Regions from separate parts of the Paraburkholderia sp. RL18-085-BIA-A genome, predicted to be linked through region 2. Evidence: predicted binding sites of a transcription regulator. Region 2 holds the regulator's gene; the other holds the start of a gene.
What was found. Region 2 encodes FNR, which switches genes on or off when oxygen is low (the NO sensors DNR and NnrR bind a similar motif). Its sites were predicted from a motif close to TTGATNNNNATCAA; they were not measured.
Positions count from the first base shown of each region.

Region 1: the regulator FNR is predicted to act here: its motif matches at 9,232-9,245, upstream of P0D89_RS34085 (potassium channel family protein).

Region 1 covers NZ_JARESU010000075.1:997-13,872, reverse strand. Annotated here, with positions in the region: gene P0D89_RS34145 (superoxide dismutase) at 1-369, opposite strand, end outside; gene P0D89_RS34140 (hypothetical protein) at 663-1,361, shown strand; partial or broken gene P0D89_RS34135 (IS30 family transposase) at 1,614-1,735, opposite strand; gene P0D89_RS34130 (MlaC/ttg2D family ABC transporter substrate-binding protein) at 1,711-2,340, opposite strand; gene P0D89_RS34125 (PRC-barrel domain-containing protein) at 2,949-3,386, shown strand; gene P0D89_RS34120 (hypothetical protein) at 3,868-4,047, opposite strand; partial or broken gene P0D89_RS34115 (thiamine pyrophosphate-binding protein) at 4,074-4,325, shown strand; gene P0D89_RS34110 (dodecin) at 4,551-4,760, opposite strand; gene P0D89_RS34105 (hypothetical protein) at 4,975-5,244, shown strand; gene P0D89_RS34100 (3-hydroxybutyrate dehydrogenase) at 5,256-6,038, opposite strand; gene P0D89_RS34095 (acetoacetate decarboxylase) at 6,050-6,790, opposite strand; gene P0D89_RS34090 (patatin-like phospholipase family protein) at 6,787-7,959, opposite strand; gene P0D89_RS34085 (potassium channel family protein) at 8,707-9,093, opposite strand; gene P0D89_RS34080 (hypothetical protein) at 9,799-10,047, shown strand; gene P0D89_RS34075 (alpha-amylase family protein) at 10,649-12,313, opposite strand; gene P0D89_RS34070 (hypothetical protein) at 12,501-12,770, shown strand.
Region 2 covers NZ_JARESU010000086.1:8-18,785, forward strand. Annotated here, with positions in the region: gene P0D89_RS36075 (PAS domain S-box protein) at 146-577, shown strand; gene P0D89_RS36080 (VIT1/CCC1 transporter family protein) at 800-1,492, opposite strand; gene P0D89_RS36085 (PQQ-dependent sugar dehydrogenase) at 2,028-3,374, shown strand; gene P0D89_RS36090 (universal stress protein) at 3,573-4,046, opposite strand; gene P0D89_RS36095 (hypothetical protein) at 4,086-4,430, opposite strand; gene chrA (chromate efflux transporter) at 4,686-5,903, shown strand; partial or broken gene P0D89_RS36105 (divalent metal cation transporter) at 5,926-6,534, shown strand; gene P0D89_RS36110 (flavodoxin family protein) at 6,547-7,062, opposite strand; gene P0D89_RS36115 (universal stress protein) at 7,284-8,120, shown strand; gene P0D89_RS36120 (universal stress protein) at 8,158-8,667, shown strand; gene P0D89_RS36125 (universal stress protein) at 8,664-9,491, shown strand; gene P0D89_RS36130 (PAS domain-containing sensor histidine kinase) at 9,761-11,107, shown strand; gene P0D89_RS36135 (response regulator) at 11,104-11,754, shown strand; gene P0D89_RS36140 (response regulator) at 11,983-12,414, shown strand; gene fnr (fumarate/nitrate reduction transcriptional regulator Fnr) at 12,407-13,195, shown strand; gene P0D89_RS36150 (zinc-dependent alcohol dehydrogenase family protein) at 13,298-14,284, opposite strand; gene P0D89_RS36155 (DUF1488 family protein) at 14,381-14,665, opposite strand; gene P0D89_RS36160 (c-type cytochrome) at 14,892-15,227, shown strand; gene P0D89_RS36165 (DUF3564 domain-containing protein) at 15,297-15,671, shown strand; gene P0D89_RS36170 (hypothetical protein) at 15,707-16,171, shown strand; gene P0D89_RS36175 (hypothetical protein) at 16,748-17,149, shown strand; gene P0D89_RS36180 (hypothetical protein) at 17,338-18,267, opposite strand; partial or broken gene P0D89_RS36185 (IS6 family transposase) at 18,602-18,778, opposite strand, start outside.

The DNA.
Region 1 (12,876 bases), on a different contig from region 2:
GAGCCCATCGACGGAACCGAACTTGCTGGCGATCGCCGCCTGAAGCTTCTCGCTCGGCTCACTCGGCGCCGGGCTCAGCGAATTCCAGTAGAAGTTATGGTTCCATGCTTGCGCGGCGTTGTTGAAGACGTCCGCTAACGCGAGCTGGTCATGCGACTGCATGATGATCTGCTCGAGCGAGGCGTTTTCGAGCGGCGTGCCAGCAAGGAGCTTGTGCAGATTGTCGAAATAGGCTCGGTGGTGCTTGCCATGATGAATGCCGATGGTGCGCGCCGAAATGGTCGGTTCGAGCGCATTTTCGGCCCATGGCAATGGCGGCAGCGTTTGGGGCGACGAGCCGAGAAATGCCGGGACGACGCTCGTCGCCACGCTTGGGGCCGGCTCGGCGTCGAGATCGCTCGCGCCGTACGCAATCTTCGAAACCAGCACACTGAATGAAACCTTGGACCCCGCCGCCAACAGACGCCGCCGGGAAATGAATGAGTTGAGCATGTCTGACCCTATTCTGGTCTGGGCGACTGGTTCGCCCTGGCTGCTGACACAACACTTCGTCATCGCGGGCTATTCCACATCGTTTGAAATCTCCCGCGCGGTTGCGGAAGGAATAAGAAGCGCTGCCCGGTTGTTCTTTGCGCATGAAGGGAGCGCAAACCGGAGATGCGATGAAAGCAAAAATGACCATCGAAAACTTGTCGATTCCCTACGAGAGAATTACGACGGTCGGAGGCCGCCTTTCGACGGAACCTGCCGGCCATCACTTCGATCTGAGTTTTCGCATCAACGTGAAGCCACGCAGGTTTGGCATGCTCTCGGGTACGGACATCGACAGCCCGGTGCTGCAATGGAACGAGCGCATCGAATGGTTCCGGTACGACCATTTGGCGCAGCAATGGGTGTTCGTCGACGAAGTCGAGAAGGACATGTATGCGTTCAAGCCGACCTCGAACACGTTCAGGATCTGGCATTCGTACCGGTATCTGATGGCGACGGACCCAACCAACCATCCGCCCGCCGCGCTCCAGGCGATAAAAAGCGACGAAGATGCGAGGGAGTGGATTGCGGAGAACGGCTTCTCATGGAAGTTGGCGATTCGCGACGTGCCGGCGATGGGGATCGCCGGCGGTTCGGGCGGCGGCGGTGGCGACAGTCTCGTGACCGGGGACACGCGGCGCCGCGTCATCTATTTCGATTTGGGATTTTCAGGCCACGCGGAGCGCGTGAGGCTCGTGCAAATACTGGAGACGTTCAAGGGACAGCTCACCATCTGCCACCTGATTCGAGGCGAGATACAGAAAGCGACGGTGGACCATCCGCAGAATCTCGACCGGTGGCGCTTCCAGTTGGCGACGGGCGCTCGCTGATCCGCTGGCCGCCGTTTTCGACCGGGGCTGGCCCGAAGTTGGCACCGCGTTCGCGGATCAGCTCCCGCCTTCGGATAGCGTCCACCATATTGCTGCGTGGACTGCTGCGTGGACCACAAGGCATCGAACTACGGCCCTTTTTGTGCGTCCGCACCGATTGTGGGCGCACAAAAAAGTCCGTACTCCAACGTCAAGCGGATGTGGACTTCTGAAGCCTGTGGCTGTCGCTCACGGCCGTTGAAAGGGGCGGATTCAACCGGTCGATGCAATAGTTTTCTGGAATAGTTCGGCTGGCGCTTCGTAGTCCAGCGTCTTTCCCGGACGCTCGTTCAATCGTCTTGCAACGGGTTCAGTTGCGCTTGTCCGAGGCCAGCTGCTCGTTGCGCTCATTGAAAAACTGGATCAGGCCGTCCACGCCGCTTTGCTGGATCTTGTCGCTGAACTGCTGGCGATATGTCTGGATCAGCCAAACACCGAGCACGTTCAGGTCATATAAGCGCCAGCCTTGGGGGGTCTTATACAGCCGATAGTCGATCTCCGCTGGCTCGCCGTTCCTGGTTGCGATCGTGCGCACCACCACGTCCGTATCGGTTGGAGCGATGTGTATCGGCGGGTAGTCGATCCGTTGGTCTGGACGGAGCTGACCAATCGCGCCCGAATACGTGTGGATCAGGAGAATCTTGAACTGTTCGACCACCTGCTGCTGCTGCGCCTGCGTCGCCGTCCTCCAGTAGCGGCCCATCGCGAGCGAGGTGGTGCGGCGAAAATCGGTGTAAGGAAGAATGTCCCTGTTCACGATATCCATGATGCGGGGGATATCGTCCGGCTCGATCGCCCGGGTGCGCACCTCGTCGAGCACCTGCTGCGTCGCGGTCTTGATCAGCGCCTGCGGATCCGACTGATCGTCGGCCTGCGCGAAGACCGCACCGGCAAACGCGAACAATGCCGACAAAATGGGGATGAAAAATAATCTCTTCATATCTGTGAACCCTGTTTGAATGCGTTAATGCGACGCTAAACAGGCATCGTCCTCTGAGCCCGACCCATCTAATTTTTGCCTCAAAATGAAAGCCTCGCATCGCACAGCGCGCAATCGACGCCGCCGCAGTTGTCACAGGCATGTTCTCCGTTGAGCTTCGCCGGCACGCGCGGCGCGATGCCACATGACTACCGCCGCGCATTCAATTACCCACCATACCGTCCACACAGACGGCATCTTCGGAGGCGGTGATACGCGCTTTTGGCCAGCTATTGCGGCGCTTTGATCAAGCGCCCACAGAAACAACATATAACGTTGTGCTCGGCCAAAACATTGCATGTTTATGTAATCCGAGGCACGTCCAGGTGCCTGTCCTCGTTGCTCAACATGCGTCGAGCGCAGATAGCCTCGCGGCTGATTCCAGATTCATGTAATAGCCGCCCTTCGCCCCGCCAACTATCATCAAGAACCTGGCACTATGAACCGTTCAATTCAGTCACTATGCCTTGGTAATTGCACTGCGGACCTCGATGTAACCGCGGGCCGGATGAACGTCCAGCCGGGCAATTCACAGCAACCGATTCAGCAACTCGTCTTGGAGAAATAACATGGTTTCAAAAGCGCTAATGTCTGTTTTCCTTGCCGCTTGTGCCGCTGCTACCGCGCAGGCAGCATCGGCGCAGGTGGTGGGCCAGCAGCCGATCGGAATAACGGTTACGGAAGCGGATGCTATCGTCTCTGGGTGGAGCATCAAGCGTTCGATCCTCCGCAAGCCCGTATTCAACGAGGATGGCGAAAAGGTAGGCACGGTCTACGATATCGTCGTTGCGCCGGACAAGTCGGTTTCGTATGCCATTATCGACGCACGGGGATTCATTGGAATACCTCGTCACGATGTGGCGGTTCCCGTCGATCAACTGGATTTCATCGATGGCAAGCTCGTTTTGCGCGGGGCGACGCGTGACGCACTCAAAGCAATGCCCGCGTTTCAATACGCGAAACTACCTGCGATACCGAAGCCACGAGATGCATACCAGCATCAGTGACATCTGCCGGTGCCGATGTCAGGCCGGAAAGTAGCTGCCGGAGTCCGCTTCTATATCGCAATGAACCGGAGCGGCACGCTCTTCCGGCGGACCAGTGGCCCCCAAAAGCGCTGTTCTCTTCACCTCGGTAGAGATCTCCTTTCCCTTTGCCGTACCGCCGCTGATAAATGGCCTCATACCGACGCACGGCTCATCCCTATACGAGCATCTGGAGCGATACAGGGAGGACCGAAAGCATGGACGCGTCAAAGCCCCAATTCGCGACGGGTACCAATGTTCGAACGCGGCTGGCAATGAAACGCACGCCCCGACATCATCTCCCTGGTCGGCGACGAAGGCCTGGAAGTATTGCATGTACATGAGAGAACTGGCGATGTCTGTTGATCATGAACATCTAAGAGCACTGGCGGAAGTCGTGACGGGTTAGGCGGCGGGTACCCTTCGTCAAGCTGCCAGCGAGATCGAACTGCTTCGCAGGCAGCTATTCGAGGCCCATGCCACCAATGCGGACAGCGAACGGCTGAATTGGCTGAATAGCCAGGTTCTTGACGATCGCTGTCATCCAACGAATCGCGCCTACTTCAAACTGCCACGGATTCTGGCGACGAAAAATGGTGTAATCGCCACGACATTGAGGGGGGCCATCGATCTCGTTCGTCAACCTCGGTGTCGTGACTTCAAGTAAATGCGGGAGCGAAGCGTGTGTACGGTGTGGTGCGGGATTCGCTTAATGGATTCACGGTTTCCCAGCGCCGGGATCGTTCGACTGTATGGGTTTACATGCGGCATGCGGAAAGCGCGGCTTTCGCCGCTGGCGCCGAGGCTCATCTCACGGGGCAATTCGCAGTCTGCTGTGGGAAGTGCGGTCCGGGGAATCTGCACCTTATCAACGGGTTATTCGACTACCATCGGAGCGGTGTTCCTGCGCGGTGCTGTGCGCTTTTGAGTTTGGTGCGAGCCGTGAAATGCAGTTCGTTTAAGTTCGAACTCATGGGGGCGGCTTACTGATGCTGGTTTCGTCGATGAATACAATCAATCGACCTTCTCGCTGGTTTTTTTGAGCGCCACGGGCGCCGAAAAGGTAGCGGCGTATTGCGCCATCTTGAAGGCCACGCTTCACCCGAACGCGGCAAATTCGCAGCGCTCGGGACTACCGGACGCCCCTCAGTCCTCCAGGCGCAGCCCGACCTTTAGCGTAACCTGCCAGTGCATGACCTCGCCCTCCTCAATGTGTCCGCGTGACTCCGTCACTTCGAACCAGTGCATGTTGCGCAGGGTCTTGGCCGCTTTGCTTAGCGCCACTCGCACAGCGTCGTCGCTCGATTGCGTCGACGAGCCGGTGAGTTCGATCAGTTTGTATACGTGTTCCGACATCGGGTTCTCCTTGGTTTGAAACGGATTACGTGGCATCGCGATGTGCCATATCCAGGCATGACGTACGCCGCGGCTTGCTGCTGCTTTCGCGATCGCGCGAGCGCACGCGTGTCAACAAATTACGGACATCGAAGTGCGACGGTAAAGCTGGAATTTTGTGCACTCGGTTAGACGGGCGCTGGCGTTTCAGTTCGGCTTCGTTGGGAGCCTTCCATTGCATCTGGCGTGCCACCATTTCTTAAGTCAGGCGGTGATCCCCCTCGCGCGGAACGTGCGGTTGCGGATCTTCGTGCCGATGCCAGCGACAACCGCACGGCGCCGCACTGAGCGCCGCGGCTCGTATCGTACGTGCAATGTGATCAAGCGGCTTTCTAATCGGATCAAGCATTTTCGTCGTATTTCCACCCGCTACGACGAGCTTGCCCGCAGCTATCTCGTCCACGGATCGCCGGCGCCTGCCATCGGGCCATTGATAGAAATGTGACCAGAGCCTGGTTATTCCATGAACCATCCATGGCTCACAATCAGCGACTGGCCCGTGAGCGCGTTGGATGGAAACGACGCGAAGAAAAGCGCAGCTTCCGCTACGTCCTGTACCGTCGTGAACTCACCATCGACGGTCTCCTTGAGCATCACGTTCTTGATGACGTCGGCCTCCGAAATGCCCAGCGCCTTCGCCTGCTCCGGAATCTGCTTATCGACCAGCGGGGTGCGCACAAAGCCCGGACAGATCACGTTGGTGCGCACGCCGTGCTTCGCTCCCTCCTTGGCGACCACCTTCGACAGGCCGATCAGGCCGTGCTTGGCGGTCACGTACGGCGCCTTGAGCAGCGAGGCCTCCTTCGAGTGCACCGACCCAATGTAGATGATGCTGCCGCCGCGCCCGGACTGGTACATGTGCCGCAGACAGGCACGCGTCGTGAGGAAGGCTCCGTTGAGATGGATCGCGAGCATCTTCTGCCAGTCGGCGAAGGCGAATTCCTCGATCGGATGCACAATCTGGATACCGGCATTGCTCACTAGAATATCGACGCCGCCGAACGCCGCGAACGCTGCCGCCACGCCAGCATTAACCGCGTCCTCGTTGGCCACATCCATGGCGACGCCGAGCGCCTGACCGCCCGCGGCACGGATTTCGTCGGCTGTCGCGTTAGCGGCATCGAGGTTAAGGTCGGCGATCGCGACTTTCGCGCCTTCGCGTGCGTAGGTAATGGCGATTTCCTTGCCGATGCCGCTGGCCGCGCCCGTGATAATGGCGGACTTGCCTTGCAGTTTCATGTTGGCTCTCCTCACTTGGCAAGATAGTCATGGACGACAGTGCCCAACCCGAGCGTCAGATCCGTCAAAATGTGCACACCGGAAATCACTTCGCGCACCGGCAGCGACGCGACGGGCGCGAGCGCATGATGGAACAGTTCCAGCGCAGCGGGGCCCTCCCAGGCGCCTTTTATCGTGATGTTTTCACAGTAGTAGCTCACCAGTTCACAGATGCGTGCGGTGCCATCCACGTGAGGAATGATCTTGAGCAGAAAGTTCGGCATCGATAGCGACTCGAGGATCTTGTCGTGTGGCAGCGGCCGGTGCTTGTAACCCATCGTCGCCAGCGCGATCGGGACCGGGCCGTACCTCAGGATGCCGCCGATCGTGTCCTTCTCGACGCGCAACTCGGGCGAGGCAAGTTTCTTGGGAAAGCCCCAGATCTCGCGTCCACCCGCGATCGGCGCTTCGTCATCGAGGAACATCGCGTGCACGTAGCTGCCCGACTGTCCCTTGAATCGGACCGGAATCACTTGCCCGCTTTCCGTGTAATCGCCAAAGCCGGTCGAATCGGGCATCCGGATAAATTCGAGTTTGACGATGGGATCCGTCATCTCCAGCGGGGCGGGTATCACTTCGGCTAATGCGTCCGGATCGGTCCGATAGGTAATGGTGAGGAACTCGCGATCGACGAAACGATACGGACCCGGCGGAAACGCGGGACTCGTGAGCGGCATCGCAAACGCGCGCTCTTTCACGTCGGCTTCGGTCATGGTGTGTGCTCCTGTTGCACAGTGTTTAAAGGGGTGAGGTCGTAGACGCGAATACCATGGGCCAGCTCCATCGCAGTGCCCCATTGCGGATGGGCAATCGAGCGGCGTACATCGCTATGCCCGCCTTCCCATAGCTCCGTCACGGTCGCCCGCGAGAACTCGTAGTCCTTGAAGTCGGAAGATCGCGTGTTGTGGCGGTTGATGAAGTGCACCAGCGCGATCGCCCCCCGAGTGCTTACCGCCGCGAGTTGCTGCACGTCGGGATCGGACCGGATCTCCGGTGGTAGCTTGTCAAGCACGCGCCGCAGTGATGCGCGCAACTCCTCGTGCTCCCTAATGCGAGTCGAGTTAAAGCGCGTCTTGCTCGCATACTGAATGTCCTTCGCGCGCTCTGCCACCTGCTGCAGGTTCCGCGGTAACTCGCCTGCGCCGCTGAACACATCGACCTGCAGAATCAACGCGCTCATTCTGTAATCCTCATCGGCCACGTACCACAGCGGCGAATTGGATACGATGCCGCCGTCCCAGTACAGTTCGCCGTCAACTTCCACGGGCGGGAAGCCCGGCGGCAGCGCACCGCTCGCCAGCACATGTTCGGGGCCGATCCGCATCTTCCAGTTGTCGAAATACACGGAATTACCGGTGCGCACACTGACCGCGCCAAGCGAGAGGCGCACCTCCTTGCGGTTGATCCGATCGAAATCGACCAGCTCCTCGAGCGTTGTCCTGAGCGGCTTGGTGTCGTAGTAGCTCAACGCGGCCATGCTGCCGTCGGCAGCCATGAACGGCGGCGGCATGCGTGGCACGAAAAAGCCCGGGACGCCGAAAGTGACCGCTGACGCCGCACTCATGACGTTGAATAGTGGCCGCATGGGGTCAAGCGACGCCGGCGGCATGAACGACGCCTGCGCTGACATTCGTTCCCAGAATTCACGCAGCCGTTCGACGCCGCGCTCCGGCGGATTGCCTGCGATCAGCGCCGCGTTGATCGCCCCGATCGACACGCCGGCAATCCAGTCGGGTGCGAGTCCGACTTCGGCCAGGCCTGCGTACACGCCCGCCTGGTACGCGCCGAGCGCGCCGCCACCCTGCAACACGAGGACCGTATGGTCGAACTTGCCTACGTTTATAGCTACCTTCGAAGACGGCGTGCTCGTTCTGGTTTTCATCGCGCTTTACCCGCGGTCAGTTGATCGGAATCGCAGCCTCAGGTGTTTCATTTCACATGCTCCTCATGTTGCAGACGACAATTCAAGAGCGCGTCTCCGCGCGAACCCTCCCCCGGAAGACTAACCAGGACTATCCGCTTGGATCGGAATGAGTGGAATGACACACTGAAGGCAAACTAAAGCCCAAGACAGTTCAAGTGCCTTCGATTCCATCGTGAGTCACCTCGACGGACGCTCGACCAGCAAGCGCCCTGCTGCATGAACGGAAACGGCTTACCTCAGAAGAAGGCTCGGCTTGAGTTCTAAAGGGTGATCGAGGATGGGTAACGCGGTGCCCGCGCGTATGACACCCGTACCCGCCTCTAAACGGGGAAGACAGCTAAGCTCAATCGCGTTTCAGCGTGTCGACATCCGTCCCAACGCGCCACGGATAACTCCAGGGGAGCTTCAGTGTCCTACCTTTGCATTGATGGTATGCATTGGAGCCATGGGCGGCTATTACATAAACCTGTAGTCAATTCTGGTTTCGTCAAACAGAACTGACGGCGAGGCGACCCGCTAGATCCGAAGAGGCGGAGTGCAGAGCAATGCTCAGGAGCGAGCGAATGCTACGACAGAAGCCGAATGCGAAATGCAACAGAAAAGTCGCAGGCGGGCCCCGCCCACCGGGATCGTCCGAATTGGGCTGCGGACGTTTGAGTCACCAACATCAACGGCTGCTTACTGGAGATCAGCGGTCATCCGCGCCTAGCGGGGTAGTAGACCGGCCCGTTGCGCAGCCACCTGGATAGCATAAACAGCGGAACCAGTTACCACACCTACTATCAACACGCCCTGAAATCCAAGCAAAATCGCGACGATTCGACCAAGCGTGGTGGTCGGTACCACGTCGCCGAAGCCGATGGTCAGCGCCGTGACCGCGCAAAAGTAAAAAGTTTGACCTAGGGATGATTGTGTGCGCGTGGCTGCATCGACGGCCCCCCCAACGTAATACATGGCGACCGACAAAATGAGGAAAACTATCAGCAGCATCGCCAGAATTGCGCGCAGGTGCCAGAGGACCCTGGCAAACTCGGCAATTGCTTGGTGCGGCTGAATTCGGGCGTCAACAGCGTCTTTGGCGGCATTATCCATGTCATGAACCTTACAGATTTTCCGGCCTCTCTTTTTTTCCGAAGCCAAAAATCGATACTACTACGAGGTCGATTCTGAATAATTCTCCACGCCGAGTATGACAAGGTTCCGGCGAGCGAGAGCGCAATCAGTTTGCGTTCCATGCAAATCAACGCGATAGCTCCTGGCGGCATCGCGACTGTCTCGTGTTGGCAAGCAAGCCATCGCATCATTTCTTCGAACAGCCATAGCTGGCCGCCTTCAGCCTGATGAGACCAGGCAGCCTGCGTCGCGCACAAGCGCTTCGGCACCGCAGCAATACTCTCCAGCGCCGTGCGCATGTATATGGCCAGCACTAAACCAACCCAAGTCGGCGGCAGCCGAGTTGACGGTTTCCGCGGTAATGGAGTGGTTATCGCCGAAAGGCCGCTCATGCTTCGAGAGAGTACTAACTTGGTTCTCACGGCGAGGCTGCGAGCGCTCAGACTGCGTGCGGCTTGACCATCTCCGTGCATCTGACAGACATGCGTGGCCGGAACGGCTAGCAGTACCCGAGTTACTGGACCCGATATACATAACGTTTGGTCTATCGTTATTGTTAAAAACATTAACTATCATAAATCGTTTGTTCGCTCTACTCTGCGATGACCCCTTCGCACCGTACTCCTGTCGCCGCACTTGAGTTACCGACAGCGTGACCGAGGGGCGCGGTCGAAGGAGAGGGTCATGAACACCACCGAGAAATCCCTGCATTATCTGGTCGAAAAGTGGCTCGCCCCCGCTCCAACCTCGCGGATCCATGTAGTCCAGTTTGGTCGTATGCAGAAAGACAAGCGGCCTTACGTCCATGTCGAGGCATCGGCTCCAGGCGGCTCGCGTTCAATCTTTTTCTTTCGGCACGACGACGGCCGCTGGTGCGTATTTCCGCCCCGGATCGCACGACCGTCGATGACCGGTTATCTGCTTGCGGCTTGAACTGCGTTGCGGGCCAGCCAATGCAGCAGACGAAGACCGAAACGGCACCGTTCTCAGACCGCATCGATGTCATTCAACGAATCAGGATTGGCCGGTGCTGACTCCAATAGTTCGCGACGCATCAGCACACATTCGCTCCGGTGCATATGGGCTACGGGCGTTTCGTTAAGGCTCCACAATGGTCGTTCAAATCGCATGGATGATCGCCCGTTTACGGCCGACTTCTGTCCCGCGGTTCCGAACGCACCGGAGCCGCTTCGCGCCGTGGACGCGTTCGATCAAAAAATAAGGAGTGTTGCGGATCCTTGACGGGCGGCTCGCGAGTGCGCCGACCCGCCGTGTGATTGAAGGCAAGATCGTCTGGCCCGGTTTATTGCGGGCACCGACATCAGGTCGCCGTTCGACGCATAGGTCGGGGAAATCGCGGCGTGGGCACGTACTTCTCATGATCTCATCGGCCGGCGATGGCCGCGCGCACTGACGCAGCCTGCGGGATGTTGCGCGGCACGTCGGGCGACATGGCGGAAGGCTACTTCCAGCTTCGTGATGGCGAGGCGGTCGACTTCATGCGCGCTCAGCGTGTGCCTCAACCGACGGCCTGCTAGACCTCGCTACGTTTGAGCAGATAGTCGAGACCTCCCACGCGATACCAGCGATAGCCATAGGGCTCGAGCACCACTGTATGCCGTCCGGCTGCATCGGCCTGACTGTGTTCATCCGAGAGCAGGTTGACGAGCCGCGCGTCGCCTGGATCGCCTGTCCCGGTTTTGAAACTGACCGTGCACGCGGCCGCGCTGAAGTTATGCAGACACACCACCGAGTTATTGCGCCAGTCGTAGCGCAAGCCGAGCACGTCCTTACGCGATATCCGCAGGATCGAGAAATCGCCCCAGCTGATCTCCGGCACTTCGCGGCGCATGCGGATCAGGCGTTCCATCCAGTTGAGCAGCGAATCTGGATCGCGGCGCTGGCTCGCGACGTTCACGCGTTCAAAGCCATATGGGCCGCCTGAAATGACCCGTGCGACCGGCTTGGGATGCTTCGTGAATCCGCCGTGCGGCTCGGTCGACCACTGCATCGGCGTGCGTGCGCATTCGCGCTCCGGCAGGCGTAGATCGTCCCCCATGCCGATCTCGTCGCCGTAACGAAAGACCGGCGTTCCTGGCGACGTGAGCATCACGCTATACGCGAGTTCGAGGCGACGCCGGTCGCCGTCGAGCATCGGCGCGAGCCTTCGGCGAATGCCACGCTCGTAAAGTTGCATGTCAGGCGCCGGCCCGAATGCGGCGAATACGGTCTCGCGCTGCTCCGGCGTGAGACGGCCCAGGTCAAGTTCGTCATGATTGCGCAGGAACACGCCCCATTGCGCTGTCGCCGGGCGCTGCTTCGTTACGCGCAGCGCCTTCCTGAGCGGTGCAGTGTCGGCGCTCGCCATCGTGTAGAACGTGGCCTGATTGACCTGGAAGTTGAACATCATCTGCAGACGCTCGCCCTCGTCGCCGAAATACTGCATGTCGGTGTCGGGCAGAACGTTTGCTTCGGCGAGGATGATCGCATCGCCCTTACGCCATTGCAGGAACTCGCGGAAGGTCCGCAACATGTCGTACTGCTCGACGGGCTGCCGCACCTGTGGGCCTTTTGTCGCGATCACGAAGGGCACGGCGTCCATACGAAAACCCGATACCCCGAGCTGGATCCAGAAGCCCATGATCTTCAGCAGTTCCGCCTGAACGTGCGGGTTCGCCGTGTTCAGGTCGGGCTGGAAGTCGTAGAAGCGGTGGAAATACCAGAGGCCCGCTTCCTTGTCGTAAGTCCAGGTGGATTTCTGCACGCCCGGGAACACAATGCCGGCTGTCGCGTTCGCAGGCTTCTTCTTCGACCACACGTACCAGTCGCGATACTGCGACTCCGGATCGCGGCATGCGCTCCGAAACCACGCGTGCTGATCGGACGTGTGGTTCACCACCAGATCGATCATCACCCGCAGGCCGCGTTGCCGGCACGCGTGCGTGAACTCGGCAAAGTCGCCGAGGGTGCCATAGCGGGGATCGACGTTGTAGTAGTCGGAAATGTCGTAGCCGTTGTCGCGGCACGGCGAAGGCTGAAACGGCATCAGCCAGAGCGTCGTGATGCCGAGGCCCTGCAGGTAATCGAGCCGGCGCATCAAGCCCTGAAAATCGCCGACGCCGTCACCATTCGCATCCATGTAAGTGCCTACCGACAGGCAGTAGACGATCGCGTTCTTGTACCAGAGGTCGTTTAACATGCGCGATGAATGTCGTGGACTGGTTCGATGCAATGCCCGGAGAGACGATGACAGCACACAGCTTGTGGCAGCAAAGCGTGAGCAATCAGTGTACCTGCGCTCCGTTTCGGGACGCTGCGTTTCAGCTCGCGAAGGGTCTGTTGAGCGCCTGATATTAAATGCCTATCCTTTTCGGAAGGCCCAAGTCATGAATTCGTTCTCCCGGCTTGCTTCGGGTGCGCTTGCCGGCGCATCCTGTGTGATCGACGCCCTCGCGCAAGAGCGAATGCATTCGTACGATCCATCGGCACTCAGGACGGATGCCCAGGTGGTCGCCGATCTGGGAGTGCCAGTCTGCGCCGACCGCCAGGGCGATGATCGACCCCACTATCGTCGTTCGGACCTCCGTTCCTCGAGGGCAGCTTCCTGGATACCAGCGGTCATCCATGTCAACGTTCTGGCCGACAAGTACGCCTGAGTGTTGTTGGACGCGCGCCCGTTCCTGTGGGCTTGTGACCACGGAGGACGCCCGTGGCCATGCATCGTCTACTGGAACAACAATTTTCTTGCGGCCAGGCGCGTTG
Region 2 (18,778 bases):
CAGGACATCTTCAACCTACGCGAAGTCAAGGCGGTTTAACCGCGACACCCAAGCCCGTCAGTAGGCTCGAACCTGCGAGTACGGCGCCGTGGTCGGCGCTGTACCCAATTCGAACATTTATGTTTCTATATCCGGGGCAACGTTCATGCAAATTGCTATCGACTTTCAGCAACTTGCCAACGCAATCGGTGACGCCATCATCATTTCCGATTCACGCGGCAGCATTACTTTCTGGAACCCCGCGGCCGAACACATGTTCGGTTTTACGCAAAGCGAGGCACTCGGAAAATCGCTGGATCTGATCATTCCCGAACGTTTACGCAGTCGCCATTGGGACGGTTATCACAAAACGATGGCAACGGGCGAAACCCGATATGGCAACGATGTGCTCCGTGTCCCCGCTGTAAACAAGGATGGACAGTCTCTGTCGATCGCCTTTACGGTCGCTCTGCTGCATTCGTCGCAAAACGAACTTACCGGTATCGTTGCAGTGATCCGCGATGAAACTAAACGCTTCCAGGAGGACCGCTTGCTACGCAAACGTCTCGCGGAACTTGAAGCATCTGCGGGCGCGTGAGGAGCCGCTCGGCGGAGAAGATTCCCTCTTGCGCCTGCCGCTATGGCCGGCGTGACGACGACTGATCGAATATTTCGTACCGGTTAGCTGGAACGCGTCCAGCTATCGGAAAGCCGCTTGTCAGAGTTGTGCGTATAACGACCCGGCAATAGGAGTGCGCGACACGGCTTGGCAGGTCCGCGCCCCCTGCTCGTGACGATTTGCTTCGCTATAGCGCACTGCTTAATTCGCTCCGAATATACCGCCGACCGGTGACGCCAGCCCCATCGACAGCGCACTCCAGAAGGTGACCCGCAATACGCCGGGAACCATGTTCGCTCCCCCGACCCGGGCGGCAAATCCGCCGAGAAATGCCAGCGAAGCGAGTGCCGTCACAGCAATGCCCGGCGCCACCCATCTCTGCGGTGCGAGCGCAGTGACGATAAGCGGCAAAGCGGCCCCCGCCGAAAAGCTGCAAGCCGAGGCAAGCGCGGCCTGTAATGGTTTTGCCGTGGTGACTTCCGAGATGCCCAATTCGTCGCGCGCGTGTGCTCCGAGCGCGTCGTGAGCCATCAGGGCCTGCGCAACCTGTTGGGCGAGCGCCATGTCGAGACCACGTCGAACGTATATTGCCGCGAGTTCGCGATGTTCGCGCGCCCCGTCCGCATCAAGCTCCGCCCGCTCTTCGGCGAGCGCCGCTTTTTCGGTATCTGCCTGTGAGGAGACGGACACATACTCGCCGGTCGCCATCGACATTGCGCCGGCTACCAATCCGGCTAGCCGGGTCAGAATCAGATGCCCGTGTTCAGCATGCGCTGACGCCACGCCGACTATCAGACTTGCAGTTGAAATGATGCCGTCGTTCGCGCCAAGAACTGCAGCGCGCAGCCAGCCAATCGCATTGATGCGGTGAGGTTCTTTATGGCCCTTATGCATCTTGCGCGAACCGTCCCGTATAGCCCTATGAGCAAATTGTCATATCACTCTGATCATCACCATGGCGACCAGCGTTGAACCACCGCCGAGACACCTGGCGATCAGCCCATCCAGTCGATCACAAACTGCATCGCGATCAATACGGCTGTCAACGAAGGGAACGTACGTGCCGATACGTGATATGCAGGACGCCTGATTCCGCATTCTTCCCTCTTTGCCTGGAATCACATTGAGTTCGGGAAGCGCGCGGCGTGCGGCTCTCAAGTTGACAGTAGACCCAGTACACCGCACATGCGTCACGCTGCTAGCGACATCACCTTAAGGAAACCTGATGTCAGGTAACGCTAGTTCAATATTCAACGCAGCCGTGCATCAATCCCACATGACCGCCACGCTTACGCAACCTGGGCCAGTGAGTCGGAGCCGGGGACTTATGGCCCGACCCATTGGAGAAGTTTTCGGCCTCAGTAATCCTTGTCGTAGGCAGGCTTTTTGCTGACACCAAATAGCCAAAGCCGAAAACAGGATAACGAACATGTACTTGATGAATCGTCTGGTCGTTTCAATGGTTTTGCCGCTGGCCGCCTGCGCGATCGGACCGTCAGCTTCGAGCGATGCCGGTTTCGGCGCCGCGCCTGCCATCCCGGCTCCAGAACCGACAATAATTCCCGTGGTCAATATCGCGCCCGTTCAGGCGCGCTCCGCTGGGTTCATGCCCAGCGCGCCCAATGGGTTTTCCGTAACCGAGTTCGCCGGCGGCCTGGTACACCCGCGCTGGCTCTATACCTTGCCAAACGGTGACGTACTGGTGGCGGAAAGCGATGCACCCAAAGAGCACGACGAGGACAGCGGAATTCTCGGCTGGATCAGACATCAGGTCATGAAGCGCGCTGGCGCCGGTGTGAAGAGTCCTGATCGAATCGTGCTGTTACGGGACGCCAATGGAACTGGGGTCGCCCAACTGCAGGTCGTGTTCCTCCGCGGCCTGCATTCGCCGTTCGGAATGGCGCTTATCGGTAATGAACTCTACGTTGCGGATACGGACGCTTTGCTGCGTTTTAACTACGCTCCGGGTGCTACGGAGATCATTAGCCCTGGAGTCAAGGTTGCAGATTTGCCAGCCGGCCCGATCAACCATCACTGGACAAAGAATATCCTTGCGGATCGCTCGGGCAAGCATCTCTACATCACTGTGGGATCGAATAGCAACGCGGCGGAAAACGGCGTCGACGCCGAGGAAGGCCGCGCACGGATTATTGAGTATGACGTGGAAACCGGTCGCTTGCGACCCTATGCGACAGGATTGCGCAATGCTAACGGCCTTTCGTGGCAACCGGACAGCGGCGCGTTGTGGACGGCAGTCAACGAGCGCGACGATCTCGGCAACAACCTCGTACCCGATTACATGACGGCGGTGAAAGATGGAGCGTTCTATGGCTTTCCCTATAGCTATTACGGCCAGCACGTCGACACGCGAGTCAAACCTCAACGCCCCGACCTTGTCGCAAGGGCCATCGCACCGGACTATGCCCTCGGCAATCACACGGCTTCCCTAGGTCTTGTCTTTTACGACCGGACACTGTTCTCTGCGCACTATCGGGGCGGCGCATTTGTCGGCCAACATGGATCGTGGAACCGCAAGCCGCGAAGCGGCTACAAGGTGGTGTTCGTGCCATTCGTCGATGGAAAACCTGCTGGCGCACCGGAGGATTTTTTGAGCGGCTTTCTGACAACGGACGGCCACGCTGTGGGGCGACCGGTCGGCGTCGCGTTGGATGCGCTCGGGGCGTTGCTTGTCGCGGACGATGTGGGGAATGCCATCTGGCGAGTTGCCCCGCGTGACGACACTAACTCCGCCCGTGACTCATCAACCGGCAAATGATGCGATTTTCGACTAACCGCGCCCCGATTTGAGACGGCCCGACAGAATCACCGGGCCGTTGTCGACTTCAAATCCAACATACTTCAACTGTCAATCGGCATGGCGCTGAATGGCTTTGAGGACGCTGTACTGACGTACCTGCGGCCGCCATCCTCGATTGTCCTCCATTGCTCTGTCAGTGCCGGCGTGAGATGCGCATCAGGCCGCAGCAGGATCCTCCGTGTCGACCGGCTCACGAATCAGCAGTACAGGACACGTCGCATAGCGGACGAACCGCTCGGCCACGCTGCCGATCACCATGCGCCGCAAACCGCGACGTCCGTGCGTGCCCATCACGACCAGGTCCGTGCCACGGCGTTGCACGCAGCGCATCAACGCGCTGGCGACGTCTTCGGCGATGCCTTGGGTCTCCACAATCTCTGAGTCGCCCGGGACATTGAAGTCGCGCATCTGGGCGAGTGCGCCATGCAGCAGGCTGAGCCCGACCTGCCGCGCAGCGTCCGTCAGAAGATGCGGATCGCAGGCGCCCGCATATGTGAACGCCGCCGACTGATCCAGCACGCACACCGCCGTCAACTTGCCGTGTGAGAGTTTCGCGAGCTGGATCGCTTCGGAGAGCGCGCGCTTTGCGCCTTCGCTGCCGTCCACGGCCACCACGATGTTTGCGTACATGACTGTCTCCAGAAAAAACGTCGAAAAAACCGTTGGAAATCAGACGCGCGCGGCGCCGCGCACGAGCAGCCGTTCGGCCGCATCGAATGCCGCCCGTACCGCGCCATCAGGATCAGGGCTCTGCCGATGCTCGATCGGCATCAGTTCACCCGAGTGCAGGACCAGATCGAGACGCACATCGAACTTGAGGTGATTGCCCCGCGCGGCGTGGCGGCCGTCGGGTATCTCGTGTAACGCTCGCTCATGAATGGCCTCGATCGCAAGATGGCATCCGGAAATGAATTTGGCGAACCGCTCCAGGCGCACCAGTTGCGCTGCGGCCTCCGATTCGATCTGCGCGGATCCCGCGAACCCGAAATAGACAATCTGCATACCGATTCCCATGCTGCCCCCGCACGTGCTGTGTCCTATCCATCGACCGTTCCGGCAGCCGAAGCCGCGTACGGCAGCGCCGATGAAAACATCATCGGCGCGATTCGCGCGCGCCGATTGACCTGCATCAACGGTACGGCATTGCCCGGCCGGCCGTGCGGCCGGCTGTTCAGGCGAGCGCGCGTCCACACACCACAGCGCCAATGGTCACCCGGGTGTGCTATTTTCCGGAGCCTATCCCGACATACAAGCGGTACCACCATTTCCATGCGCAACACGGACACAGAGACTCCCCTTGCCGTAGCGGCACATAGCTCGCCGTGGACGCTCTTCTGCATTTTTCTGAGGCTCGGCCTGACTTCGTTCGGTGGCCCGGCGGCCCATCTCGGCTACTTTCGCGACGAATTCGTCAGGCGCCGCCAATGGCTCGATGAACACACGTTCAGCGACGTGGTCGCGCTGTGCCAGTTTCTGCCTGGACCAGGCAGCAGTCAGGTCGGCATCGCAATCGGGCGTCTGCGTGGCGGCGTGGCGGGCGCGATAGCGGCCTGGCTCGGCTTTACGCTGCCGTCGGTGTTCTTGCTCGTGGCGTTTGCCTTTGGCTTCACGAGTCTGTCGGACGCGACTTCGCTTCTCCTGTTGCGAGGGCTGAAGATCGCAGCGGTCGCCGTAGTCGTGCAGGCAGTCTGGTCGATGGGACGCATGCTCTGTCCCGACCGCGCACGTGTGACTATCGCGGCAGTTTCCGCAATAGCAGTCATCCTGCTCGGCGCGGCCTATGGGCAGGTCGCGTCGATCGTGGTCGCCGGAATCGCTGGCGCCGCCTTTCTGAAGTCATCGACCGAGGTGCCGAGCGCACCGCTCGGCATGCCGGGGACGAAAGCCGGCGCACTCGCCTGTTTCGTGGCTTTCGCACTGCTGCTGTTCGGATTGCCCGCCGTCGCAGCCTATCTGCACAGTTATCCGCTCGATCTATTCTCGGCGTTCTACCGGGTCGGATCGCTGGTGTTCGGCGGCGGCCACGTCGTGTTGCCACTGCTCGAAGCGGTCGCCGTGCCGCGCGGCTGGGTTTCCTCGAACGCGTTCATGGCAGGCTACGGCGCGGCGCAGGCGGTTCCCGGTCCGCTTTTTTCGTTCGCCGCATTTCTTGGCGCCGCCAGCACGGGTCATCCGTCAGGCGTGGTTGGCGCACTGATCGCCACCCTCGCGATCTTCCTGCCATCGTTTCTGCTGGTCGGTGCGGCACTCCCCCTGTGGGGCGAGTTACGCGCTTTCGCGTCGATGCGGCGCGCAATGGCCGGCATCAACGCCGCCGTGGTCGGCATCCTGCTCGCCGCGCTCTACGACCCCGTGTGGACCAGCGCTGTGCATACAGGGCACGACTTCGCGCTGGTCGTCGTGGCGCTGGTGCTGCTCGGCTGGTGGCGCATGCCGTCGTGGGCGGTCGTGCTTTTGACGACCGCACTCGCGTGGTGGTTCGTTTAAAAGCGGCACTGTCCTACGTCCAGACGGCGCGCCGCTCGTGAGCGCCCCTCATACAGCGCGCACGGAAATGCGGCGCATCCGCTGGGACACCTGGAGCGGCATGCTCTATTCCGATCTCACCGCCTACTTCATCATGCTCGCCACTGCCGTCACGCTGCACGTCGCGGGGGTGACCGACATCACCACCGCCGCACAGGCGGCCAGCGCGCTGCGCCCGCTTGCCGGCAACTTCGCGTATCTGCCGTTCGCGCTCGGCATACTTGGCGTGGGATTCATCGGGGTGCCCGTGCTGGCGGGGTCGGGCGCTTATGCGTTGGCCGAAGCGATGGGATGGCAGGAGGGGCTCGAGCGCAAGCTGCGCGATGCGCGCGGTTTCTACGGCATTATCGCGGTGAGCGTGCTGGCCGCGCTGGCGATCCAGTTTTCGCCGATCAGCCCGATGAAAGCGCTGTTCTGGAGCGCGGTCATCAACGGCGTGGTGGCCGTGCCGTTGATCTTGGTGATCCTGCTGCTCGTGTCGAAACGCAGGGTGATGGGGGACTTCACCGCGAGCCGGACGCTCCTCGTGCTCGGCTCGGTTGCGACAGCGGTGATGGGCGCGGCAGCCATGCTGATGCTGCTGCCGGTCTGAAACGGACGTGGATCAGCAGGTCCATTCCAGCGCTGCATAGTGGGCGAGATGAGTTTTCAGCACGCTCACAAACAGCATCAGCGACGCGGCCACCACGCCGCGCTGCACTTCGGAGGCGCGCACCTTGCATTGCGCGACCGCCGCTCTACCGGCCAGCGCACGCATCTCGTCAAAGGCGGCCTGGCTGCCGAAGCCGCCGAAGCTGCAAAAGAACGCCACATGTCTGAAGTTCGACCGGTTCTCGAGCAGATACGCGCGGACCGGCGCGGACACCGAGCCTGCCCATACGGGCGTGCCCACCACAACGAGGTCGTACTGCGCGGTATCCAGCCCTGGCGGGACAATCTCGGCTGGCTGCTTGCGCCACGAGTCGAGGAGACAACGCAGGTATCCGGAAGCACCGCGCCGCCCGGTCAAATCGCAGATTTCTTCGAGGTCGGCGGACAGCATCCTGGCAAGCGTGGATGCCAGCATGCGCGTGGTGCCGGTGCGGGAAAAGAAAACGACTAGAACGCGGGGCTCAGCCATGACTCGCTCCTCCAGAGAGAAATACTCGGGCGACGGCACGGCCGCCTCGCATGTCGGGGAGCATAGGCGGCACGCAGCCCTGGGACTTGACCTGGGTCAAACATGACTTTCATGCGCCGCGCCGAAGCCGCTGTTGATCTGCATCAACGGGGCCGCTGCCATCGTCCCTAGACTCAAGCTCACCTGTCCGCGCGTCACCTTCCTCTCCCGGAGCGACTGCCATGAGTTACAAAACCATCGTTGTTCATCTCGACAACAGCCAGCGTGCGCACCCGCGGCTCGAAATCGCGCTGCGCCTCGCCAAACAGTTCGATGCGCATCTGACCGGCGCGTTCGCCGTCTTTACGCCGGATCCCCGCTCGCTGTATGTGATGGCGGGAACCGCGGACTACTACGCCACGCACGCAGAGATTCGCGCGGAGCGGCGCGCGGCGCTGGAACGGCTCTTTCATGCCGAACTGCGGCGTGCCGACGTGGCGGGCGAATGGATCGCCATGGACGAGCCCGCCAGTCTCGCCATACCCCGCGCGGGCCGCTGCGCGGATCTCATCGTGGCCGGCCAGGACGACCCGGGTGATCCGGAATCGTATGTCGGCGACTTCTTCCCCGAAAACCTGATTCTGTCGTGCGGCCGCCCGGTGCTACTGGTGCCCAATGCAAGCAATGAACGGTCAACCGGTGCCCGGGTGTTGGTCGCGTGGGACGGCAGCCGCGAAGCCACGCGCGCCGTGCACGACGCGCTGCCGTTCATGCGGACCGCACAAAGCACCACGATCCTCAGCGTCAACGCCGCGCACGCAGGCGAGCACGGCCGCATTCCCGGCGCGGACATCGCCACCGTGATTGCACGACATGGCGCACCTGTAAAGGTCGAGAACATTGAAACCGGACCGGGAGGATCGGTCGGCGAAGTGCTGCTTTCGCAGGTGGCCGACAGCGGCGCCGATCTGCTGGTGATGGGCGCCTATGGCCATGCCCGCTGGCGCGAACTGGTAATGGGCGGCGCCACGCGCACGATTCTCCGCTCGATGACCGTGCCGGTGCTGATGTCGCACTGAGCGCGGCCTGCCCTCTTCCTGTTCTGGAGTGTTCGCCATGTACAAACAGATGCTGGTTGCAGTCGACTGCAGCGAAACCTCGGCGCGCGCACTGACCGCCGCTGTCCAGCTGGCACGGGATTCGGGTGCGCGACTGCAGCCGCTCAACGTCGTCGACGTGCCGCTGATGTCCTATGACGTGCCCGGCTACGACCCGTCATACGTGCGCGACGCGCTCAGCGAGGAAGGGCGGCACGTGCTGGCCGACGCCGCTGCGCTAATGGCCAGGGCCGGCGTAAAGGGCCCGACGCGCACGGTCGAAACCGAGCTGATGACGGGCGAAGACATCGCACACCGCATCCAGCGCGCCGCGCGGGAGTTCAACGCCGACCTCGTGGTGATGGGCACACACGGCCGGCGTGGCGTGCGACGGCTGATGCTCGGCAGCGTCGCAGAACATTTTCTGCGCATCGCCACCTGTCCGGTGCTGCTGATCTCCGGGCATTGCGCATCGCCTTGCGCAGACTTTACACAGGCTGCTGGAGCACTCGTCAAGGAGCCGTCATGAACTGCAAAACCCTGCTGGTGCATCTCGACAACAGCACTCATTGCGATGCGCGGCTCGACTACGCACTGCAGATGGCGGCGCGCCACGACGCGCATCTGATCGGCCTTTATGTGGTTTGCGAAGAACTGACAAGACCGCTCTTTCTGCATGAAGACCACATCTGGATCGCCAGCCGTGACGCGCAACACGACGCCAATCAGAAGCGCGTGCATGCGCGCTTCATCGCCGCCACCGGGCGTGCCGGAGGCAGCGCGGAATGGCGAGCGCCGGATGGCCCATCGGCCGAAACGGCGATTCTGCACGCGCGCCATGCCGATCTGCTGATCCTCGGCCAGGAAGACGCGGAGGACCGGAGCGCGTATATCGCGCGGCAGTTCGTCGAGGACGTGGTGATGGGTTCGGGGCGTCCTGCGATCGTGCTGCCCCATGCGGGACCGGCGAGCCCCCGGATGGAGAACGTCATGATCGCGTGGGATGGCGGCCGCGAAAGCGCGCGGGCTGCGACCGACGCGCTGCCGCTCATTCGTCGCGCCAGTTTCGTCACGATTATGACGGTGCAGCGTCATCCGCGGGACGGCGAGCCGACCGGTATCGACGTCGCCGCCTGGCTGGCGCGCCACGGTATCGAAGCGAGCTTCACTACCGCACCGAAGGCATCCGGCGTCAATACCGGCGCCATGCTGCTCAATATGCTGGCCGACCGTCATATCGATCTGCTGGTGATGGGCGCGTATGGCCACGCCCGGGCTCAGGAACGGTTGCTCGGCGGCGTCACGCGCACCATGTTGCAGTCGATGACCGTGCCCGTGTTGATGTCGCATTGAATGGCGCGGTGATACCGGGCCGGTGCTCTGGCGTTCCAGTTGCGGGGCAACCCGCACGGCGCACGATCACCCAGCCCGGCGGCACTGGCACTAAGCCTACGTTTCACGCACAATGAGCGCGAACATTCGCCGTTCGCACGATACTCCGGTGGTCCGCCGCCACGGCAAGCATGACAACCACGGAACCGGGATGCTCGCACTCCGCGCCTCCATGGCAACACATCGGGCAGCGCAACCTGTTCTTGTCGGCAGTTTCCGAAGAGGCCCCCATGGCCACTCGCGCTAAGACGCCCCCTTCGCCCGATCCCCACGCACGCGGGCGGCTGGCCTTGCACGTGACACAACCCACGTTCGCAGCCGCGGCGACGTTCTGTGTAACGCTTACCGCAATGCTGGCAACGCAACGCTGGTTCGATTCAACGCGGTTCCTTTGCGTCGCCGCCGCCCTTTTTCTGGCTACGAGCGCCTACATGCTGGCACGCGCGCGCCGCGACGATCTACTCGCGAGCGCAGAAGCAAGCACGCAGAGTAGTCAGTCCGGCGTGAGCGAAGCCCGGATGATGGCCATCATCCGGGCTTCGAAGGAGGCGATCATCACCATCGACGAACATCAGCGCATCGTCATCTTCAATCCGATGGCGGAACAGGTGTTCGGCTGTTCCGTCATGGATGCGGTCGGCGCGCCGCTCGATCGCTTCATCCCCGAGCGGTTTCGCGCGGCGCACGCGCGTCACGTCGAACAGTTCGGGGTGACAGGCGTGTCGGACCGGCAGATGGGCACCCAGCGCGTACTGTGGGGTTTGCGCGCCAACGGCGAGGAATTTCCGCTGGAGGCGTCCATTTCGCAGATCCCTGACGGCAACACACGCCTCTACACAGTGATGCTGCGCGATATTACCGAACGCGTCAAAGCGGAGCGTGCGCAACGGCAGGCGCGCGAAGAACTGCGTGAGCTTTCGGCCAACCTGCAAAAGGTGCGCGAAGAGGAGAAAACGCGGATCGCACGCGAACTGCACGACGACCTCGGTCAGCAACTCACTGCGCTCAAAATGGACCTTGCATCGGTCGAAGAGGCTCTGGACGCGTCAGCGGGTGCGCCAGTGCGACCACAATTGCAAAGCATGCGCCGCCTGATCGATGTAACGGTCGCCTCGCTGCGCCGCATTGCCGCCGATCTGCGGCCGGTCATGCTCGACGATCTCGGCCTGATACCCGCAATCGAATGGCTTTCCAACGACTTCACGAACCGCCACGGTATCGACGTGGAGCGTCACATCGACACTGGCGACGCGCGTTTCACCCCGGCCGGCGCGACCGCCCTGTTTCGCATCGTGCAGGAAGCGCTGACCAATGTAGCGCGGCATGCCGATGCCACGCGGGTCACGTTGAGCCTGCACGCCGAGAATCAGAACTTCGTGTTGCGCATCGCCGACAATGGCCAGGGCGCGCATCGCGCCGCCGATCCGGCTGCCAAATCATTCGGCTTGCTCGGCGTTCGTGAACGGGCGCATATGCTTGGCGGAGCCGTCGACATTCATACCGCGCACGGCAAAGGCTTCGCGCTAACCGTCACCATTCCGGCACAGACCGTGCAATTGCAGGAGATGCAAACATGACCCGCGTATTGATCGCCGACGACCATGCGCTCGTCCGCGACGGTCTTCGGCATATCCTGCAAGGCGCAAGCGGCTTTGAAGTGGTCGGCGAAGCGTGCGACAGCACCAGCGCGATCGCACTGATCCGCGAGCGCGCCGCCGATGTGATGGTGCTCGATCTGTCGATGCCCGGCCGTAATGGCGTCGAGCTGATCAAACAGATCAAGGAAGAAAAACCGGCGCTGCGCATTCTCGTGCTGACCATGCACGCCGAGCAGCAGTACGCGGTGCGTGCATTCAAGGCAGGTGCGTCCGGTTATCTGACCAAGGAAAGCGCGAGTGCCGAACTGGTGGCGGCCGTGACCAAAGTGGCCGCCGGCGGCGTCTACGTCAGCCTGGCGATGGCCGAGCGGTTTGCCCAGAGCCTGAACGAGCCGACCGATCTGCTCCCGCATCAGCGACTGTCCGACCGGGAGTTCGACGTCATGAAGCGCATTGCCGCCGGTCAAACGATCACCGAAATCGCGGCCGAACTCTGTGTGAGCAGCAAGACCGTCAGCACGTACAAGACGCGCATCCTCGAAAAAATGCAGGTGCCGCACGAGGCTGCGCTGGTGCGCTATGCGATGCGTCACAAACTGGTCTACGACGAGGAGGACGACATCTGAACGCCGCCGCAAACCACCGTTTGCGGGTGGCCCGCGACCCGATTCAAGCCAGGGCGCCCCGTATCCCTTCTCCGACCTGCCGCGCACCCCGCCCGCAGTTCACCCAGGGATCCGCCTGATCCGCTTCACTTTATTGTAGGAAACGCCCTACAGACCTTCCCACTTGCCTACTCGAAGTTCATTCCCCGCCGATTTTATTTTGGGACAGCGCGGCCGATACTTCGAGCCATGAACTCAAGCCCTGACCGCCCCGCCCTGCGTGTGTTTCTCGCCGACGACGCAGCGTCAGTGCGGCGCCGCATGGCCGCGCTTTTGGGCGCACTCGACGGCGTGGAGATCGTCGGCGAAGCCGAAGAGCCCGCTGCGGCGTTCGCGGCCATCGATACTGCGGCGCCCGACCTGGTCGTGACGGACCTGCATCTGAGCGGCGGCACTGGCATGGAGTTGTTAGCGCTGCTCACACAAAGAATGCCGCATGTGACTGTCATGGTGATGACGAATCGTTTCAACGCCTGGTTTCGCCGCGCATGCCTGATGGGCGGCGCCCATTACTTTTTCGACAAGACCAGCGAATTTGATCTGGCGCGGAACACGATCCAGCGGATCGCCAGCGAACATCGCACGCGCACCCTTCTCCAATCAGGAGCACATCATGTCTGACGTCGCCGCCTATTGCCCAATCTCGCCAGCGCCTGTCCGCCCACAGGCACCGCCCGCTCCCCAACACGTGCCGGCAACCGCGCGAGCGCCGGGCAAGAACGCACTGCGCTGCACGGTCTGCTCCATGCGCTCTATCTGCATGCCGCAGGGCCTGACGTCCGACGAATTGCAAAGGATGGAATCGCTCATTTGCCCATCGCGGACCATCAAACAGGGCGAGACGATCTATCGCGCGAACGATTCGTTCCAGAGCATCTATGCCGTGCGCGCCGGCTCCTTCAAGACAGTCGTTATGCACCGCGACGGCGGCGAGCAGGTAATCGGCTTTCATCTCGCCGGCGACTCGCTCGGGCTCGACGGCGTGAGCTCCGGCCACCATAGTTGCGATGCCGTGGCGCTCGAAGACAGCAAGGTCTGCATCATCCCGTTCCATCTGCTCGAAGCCATGTGCCGGGAAGTCAAGGCCGTCCAGCAACACCTGCACCGGATGATGGGCAGCGAGATCGTGCGCGAGTCGTCACAGATGATGTTGCTCGGCACGATGTCTGCCGAACAGCGCGTCGCGACGTTCCTGCTGAACCTGTCGGATCGCTTGAGAATGCGCGGGTATTCGCCGACAGAATTTCACCTGCGTATGACGCGCGAGGAAATCGGCAGCTATCTGGGAATCAAGCTCGAAACGGTAAGCAGGATGCTCTCCAGATTCCAGCGTGACGGATTGGTCGATATACGGGGCAAGGACATCCGGATCCTCGATCACGAGGGCCTTGTGCGGGTTTAATTGAGCTTTACATCAGGGGGTTGAAGCGCGATCCGGTTCACTGCCGGCAGCACCGCAATCGAGGGCCGCCGCGCCCCCAAGCGCCCCAGCCAGCCCCACCGGCTAACGAACGGCAAGCACGGCCGCGCCCGTCAACCTGCCATCGCGCAGGTCGCCCAGCGCCCGATTGGCATCCGTCAGCGGATAACTCGTAGTTTCGATTGCGAGACGCATTTCGGCCGCAATGCGCATGAAGCCCAGCCCATCATCGCGCGTCAGATTCGCGACCGACACCACGCGCCGCTCGCCCCACAACATTGCATACGGGAACGACGGAATATCGCTCATGTGAATCCCGCCGCACACCACCACACCACCTTTAGCGACCGCCCGCAATGCCTGCGGAATGAGCGCGCCGATGGGCGCAAAAAGCAAAGCCGCATCCAGTTCGTCGGGCGGCGCCTGCTCGCTGCTGCCCGCCCATGCCGCGCCGAGACGGAGCGCGAGTTGCTGGGCTGCGCGATCACCCGGCCGCGTGAACGCGTACACCGTGCGCTGCTGATGACGCGCGACCTGCGCAACGATATGGGCCGCCGCGCCGAACCCGTAGATACCGATTCGCTGCGCGTCGCCCGCCATGCTCAACGTGCGATAACCGATGAGGCCTGCGCATAGCAGCGGTGCTGCCTCGATGTCCGTGTATTGAGCCGGTAGATGAAAGCAGTACCGGCTGTCGGCGACCGTGCGCTCCGCGTAGCCGCCGTCGATCGTATAGCCCGTGAATCCGGGCTCGTCGCAGAGATTTTCCCGCGCCGACAGACAGTAGCGGCAATGCCCGCATGTGTGGCCAACCCACGGCACCCCCACCCGGTCGCCGACGACGAACCCCGTCACCCCCGCGCCGAGATCGGCGACCGTGCCGACAATTTCGTGACCCGGGATCACAGGCTGTTTGGGATGCTGCAGCTCGTGGTCGACCAGATGAAGATCAGTGCGGCATACGCCGCACGCACGAATATCGATCAGCAGCTGCCCGGGACCGGGCGCGGGATCTGGCACCTCCTGCTCACGCAGTAACGACGCGCTGCCGTCGAACACCATCGCACGCATAGGATTCTCCTCGAACCTGCACGGCCGGCTCCCACCTCACTTCGCGCCGACATGGCGGATCGAAAGCGGCGCTTCACCGGGCCGGCCCGCGAAAAGTCACTCGCAAAAGCGGAAATAACCGCTGTGCATGAGCACCGGTTTGGCACCGACCTCGTTCAGCAATTCCCTTGCTGCGTGTTCGATTGGATGCCGGTTCGAGTTGAATGCAGCAATCAGGTCGTCTTCGCGCAGCGAAGCGGCCCCGAAATGGTCTTCGAGCGCCTCCGCCGTGATCGCGCACTGTACGCGCGCGCCGTCCACTTCGGCCGGAAATGCGACGACGAGGTCACGCGCGCAATACTCCGGATGTTCCTCTGGAAAATGAATCTTCATGACCACCACCTGATTCCTTGCGCAGGATGCGGGGCTGGAGTGGCGTGTCTGCACACCTACGCATTGTCGACCGCCTTCGAGACGGCCCGCTCTGTGCGAGGTCCGCCTGTCACCAGCATAGGAGCTATGCGCGACACGTCAAATTCAGACCTTGCGCCCTGGTTGACCGAGGTCAACGGCGTTCTGGTTTGCGCCCCTACACTGAAGTCATTCCCCCTGCACAGGAGTGCGTGCCGTGAATGCCCCAACGCGCAGCTGCCTGGCGGCGTGTGCCGTGTTGGTGCTGGCCAGCTCTGCAGCGCATGCCGAGCCGGAGCCGACCGCGCTGGTCGATCAGCAACACTGCATGTTTTGCCACACGCGCGACGCGCCGTTTCTCGCGCCGTCGTTCCAGCAGATCGCCGAGCGCTACCGCAACGTGCCGGACGCGCAGTTCATGCTGGAGCATAAATTGCGGCTCGGCGGCAAAGCGCATTGGGGCGATATGGCGATGCCGCTGCCGGCCGATCGCGGCGGGCCGTTATCGGCGGAGAATGCTCATACCCTGGTGCAATGGGTCTTGAGTCAATGAACCATCTTTAAGTCACGATTGTCGCGGCCTGATTCAATTGAACGGGACCGCATGTTTCGGAGAATTTTCATGCGCCTCACGGTACACCTCGACACGTTCAATAGTGTCCATCCAATGGCATTTGCCATTCTCTGGCTCGACAAGGACACGCGACAATGGTCTCGCGAAGCTCACCTGGGGCTCGATCTGCCCGAATGGGGCGCGCTGCATGTGGATTACGGCAATACGCTGGTGTGCGGCCCGCATGACGCGACCCCCGTGTGTGTGCTCGAAGGCCTGGATCTGAACGATTGCAGCGGGCCGTTCGAAGGCGAGTCCGGGCGCGCGCAGTGGTGCGCCGAACGCGGCCGCGTCCTGATGTCCGGCCACTGGCATGTGCAGTGTATCGACAACGAGCAGGCACAGCCGGAACACAGCTTGTTTGCTGCCGGCGACGAAGCGTAAAGCGCTGACGTCATCAGCACTTCGAGGCAACAGTCATGGGACTTGCAACCGATCTGGACGGCGTCCGCCATGCTTACGGACTGTGTTTCGTACGCGCGCCGTGGGCCTATTTCACGCGCGCGCCACTCGACCAGCAATGGGGCGACGGATGGGAACGCTCGCCTTATGAAAGACATGCCGGCCTGCCCTACGACGACGCACCGCAGCAGATCCTGACCGTCGCGTTCGACGGGCCGCTGCTGCCGCCCGACGCCGGGTACGACGGTCGCGAGCGCAGTGTCAACGAGATCAATCGCGGCGAAGCTCCGTGGCTGCGCACGCAGGATTTCGTCAGCAACGCGCCGGTTCGGATCGCCGCGGGCGCGTCGCTCGAAAAATTCGTGGAACTGGTCGAACTGGCTGGAGGCCATGTATTTGCCCCGCTCGGCTGGGGCGCGTTACGGCTCGAGCCGAGCGGGCCGGCCCGGCCGCCGCGGGCTGTAAAGGGCGGGCATGCATGACCAGCGCTGCGCACCATCCTCCGCGCTTATGTATCGCCGTCGCCCGCTGAATTGAGCAAGCGACCTGACGGCGACCAATTCGATAGCACCGATGCAGTCATCGAATCGTCGGCAATCGCCAAGCCGTTTGAAACGTCGACAAAAACCGAAGTACCTTGAAGTCCAAATCTCAGGCGGCAAAATCGCCCTTCAATCTTTTTTATCGTCGCAGCGTGACCTTACCGGATGATCCGAAGGCGCGAACCGTTCCGACCATGCGCAGTTCCCGCAACAATCCGGTGCGTGCCCGGTTCGCACGCGGAGAAACACGTAACCGCCATCTGCGCCGCTCGACCGCCTCACGCCGGTTTTTGGTCTCCTCACAGTGCTTGCCTCGGCATGTTCAATGTGGTTACGCCTTGATATGAGTAGGTGCTTCTTTCAGGCGATATTCCCACACACCTCCACCTCCGTGGCGGCGTGTTTCATCCCGATTGTTCGATAGACAGGCAGTAGCAGCCGATCTTCGCGTTCTACCACTGCGGCAAAGATGCCTTTACAATCCAGCACTTCGATCAGACAACCGTGATTTGCGCCATGAAATACCTCCTTGCATCGACATTCGCGGCGGTCATCGCAGCAGCGGGCACGACCGCGAAAGCCGAAACATCCGGGGGCAGTGATGCAGCCAAACAGTTGTGCGCCATTGGGTATGTCACCGGCGTCGGTGGATCGGCACAGAGCGTTCGCGAATATCTTGCAGCCCCCGACAGGGACAAATATCGCTACCTTGCAGACAACCCGATCCGATGCCAGGTCTCCGACGAGGGGCGCGCGTCTGCCTGTACCGGCATCACAAGCCTTCGGAATGAAAAAGTCAGCGTGTACGACGACATCGACAGCATGACGATGGCCGTGGTCGCACGCGTGGAACTCGATCAGGGGACCTACCCGGTGATTATCGTTGTGCCAAAGCACGACGTGAAATGCGACGAGTGAAAGCCCTCACGACGCCAACCGGTGTCGATTTCTATGGGTGGCTTGGCCATGCCGAGTCGGGTGAATCCATCGCGGGATCTGGTGTGGCCGGCGGCGATTTAGAAAGGTCAACACACTATCATCGTCTCCCGGTTCGACTGTGTTGCTGATACGGCTGTAGGTAGGCAATCGGCACGCACCGATCCTGCTCACTGTTCCGTCTGCTGTCGTTCATATTCCTTGTGTTTCATCTGGAGATATTCCTGCCGATCCAGCTCGTGTAGTTGTCGCGGATACTGTTCAGTGGCGTCAAACCAGTTAGTCAGGCGTTGCTCCAGACGCTTGTCGGGCGAGTTGGAGAGCGCGCCAAGATAGGCATCTATCGCCAGGTAGTAGCGCATTGTATTGCGTTCCACCAGACCGCGAACTCCGCCAATATATTCAGTCTGTTCGGAGGACGGAGCACTGGCAGTGGTAAACCCGACCTTATCGCTGCCGATAGTCGCCAGATACGTTTTCATCGCGAGCCTCCCCGCCATGCCGTAACTATACGAGTAGGTCAGGTGCAGAAAGGTCCGGTCGCCACTGATGTCTACCGCTTCGAGCACGATACGGTAGTCCTTTGTGCTCAGTGGGCCGCTGTCGGCGTTGAGGACCACCTGGAAATATCCTGGGCTAGTGGGTGATGCGTGGTAATGGAATTGCACGCGGTAGGTGTCCGCGACTTTCTGCTCGACTTTTCTGCCTATGTTCACGCTCACGATGCTGCCGTTGCTGCCTGTCGAGGCGTGGCAATACTTGATATTAAGGTGCAGTATCAGCAAATCGCACCAGTTGGCAGGGCCGTGAACGGGGTCATTGAGCGCGCCGCTGACCGTGGCGAATGGGTAGTCGACGACGGCGTAAATGTCGCCCTTGAGCGCGGTCGGTGACTCTGCCGATTCAAGATACAGCGGGCGCCGGAACTGGTTATGTTCAAGCTGTTGCGACAGGCTCTCGTACTTGCCACGCAACCTCGAAGCATCGTCCGCCGCCAACGCGAGCAGGCCAAGGCACAGCCAGCATACAGCCAAGGTCGCTAACAACAATCTGAATGTGCCTCGTCTTTTCGTGCCGATGGTTTTAGCAATCGCGGCCATTTACGTGCTCCCGCCCCAAGTTGCTGGTACTTACCCTACAGCATACCCCGTCGATCATTGTCTGTCCGGGCCGCACACACGCAGATCACCCACCACTCCTGGGGTAATCGCCATTGCCCGAAGCGCCAGGCGAACGCTGCGCGCGGGCGACTAGAGGCTAGTCGGCGGATCTACTGCCCTTGGAACTTCACCTCATCAGCAGCGATCAGCGCGGTTGTCTGGTACAACAAGGCGGCGATCTTCGGTTTGCTGTTCGATGCCGCAACTGAGACCCCACGGGTTTTGTCGCGATAAGGATGGAAGGACGCGGAAGGTCCGATATGAGCAGGACTGCTTACATCACCAGTGAATAGAATGCTTGGGCAGTGATTCGCGCAACGCCATCGTCCTTCGTCTCCCCCTTCCTGATAAGGTTCGTCACTTCAATGCCAGACAGGAGGAGGCGGGCGCAACAGAGATTCTTCAACCCCAGCATCGGATGGGTATGTCGCTTGATCGCCCGATGATGTTG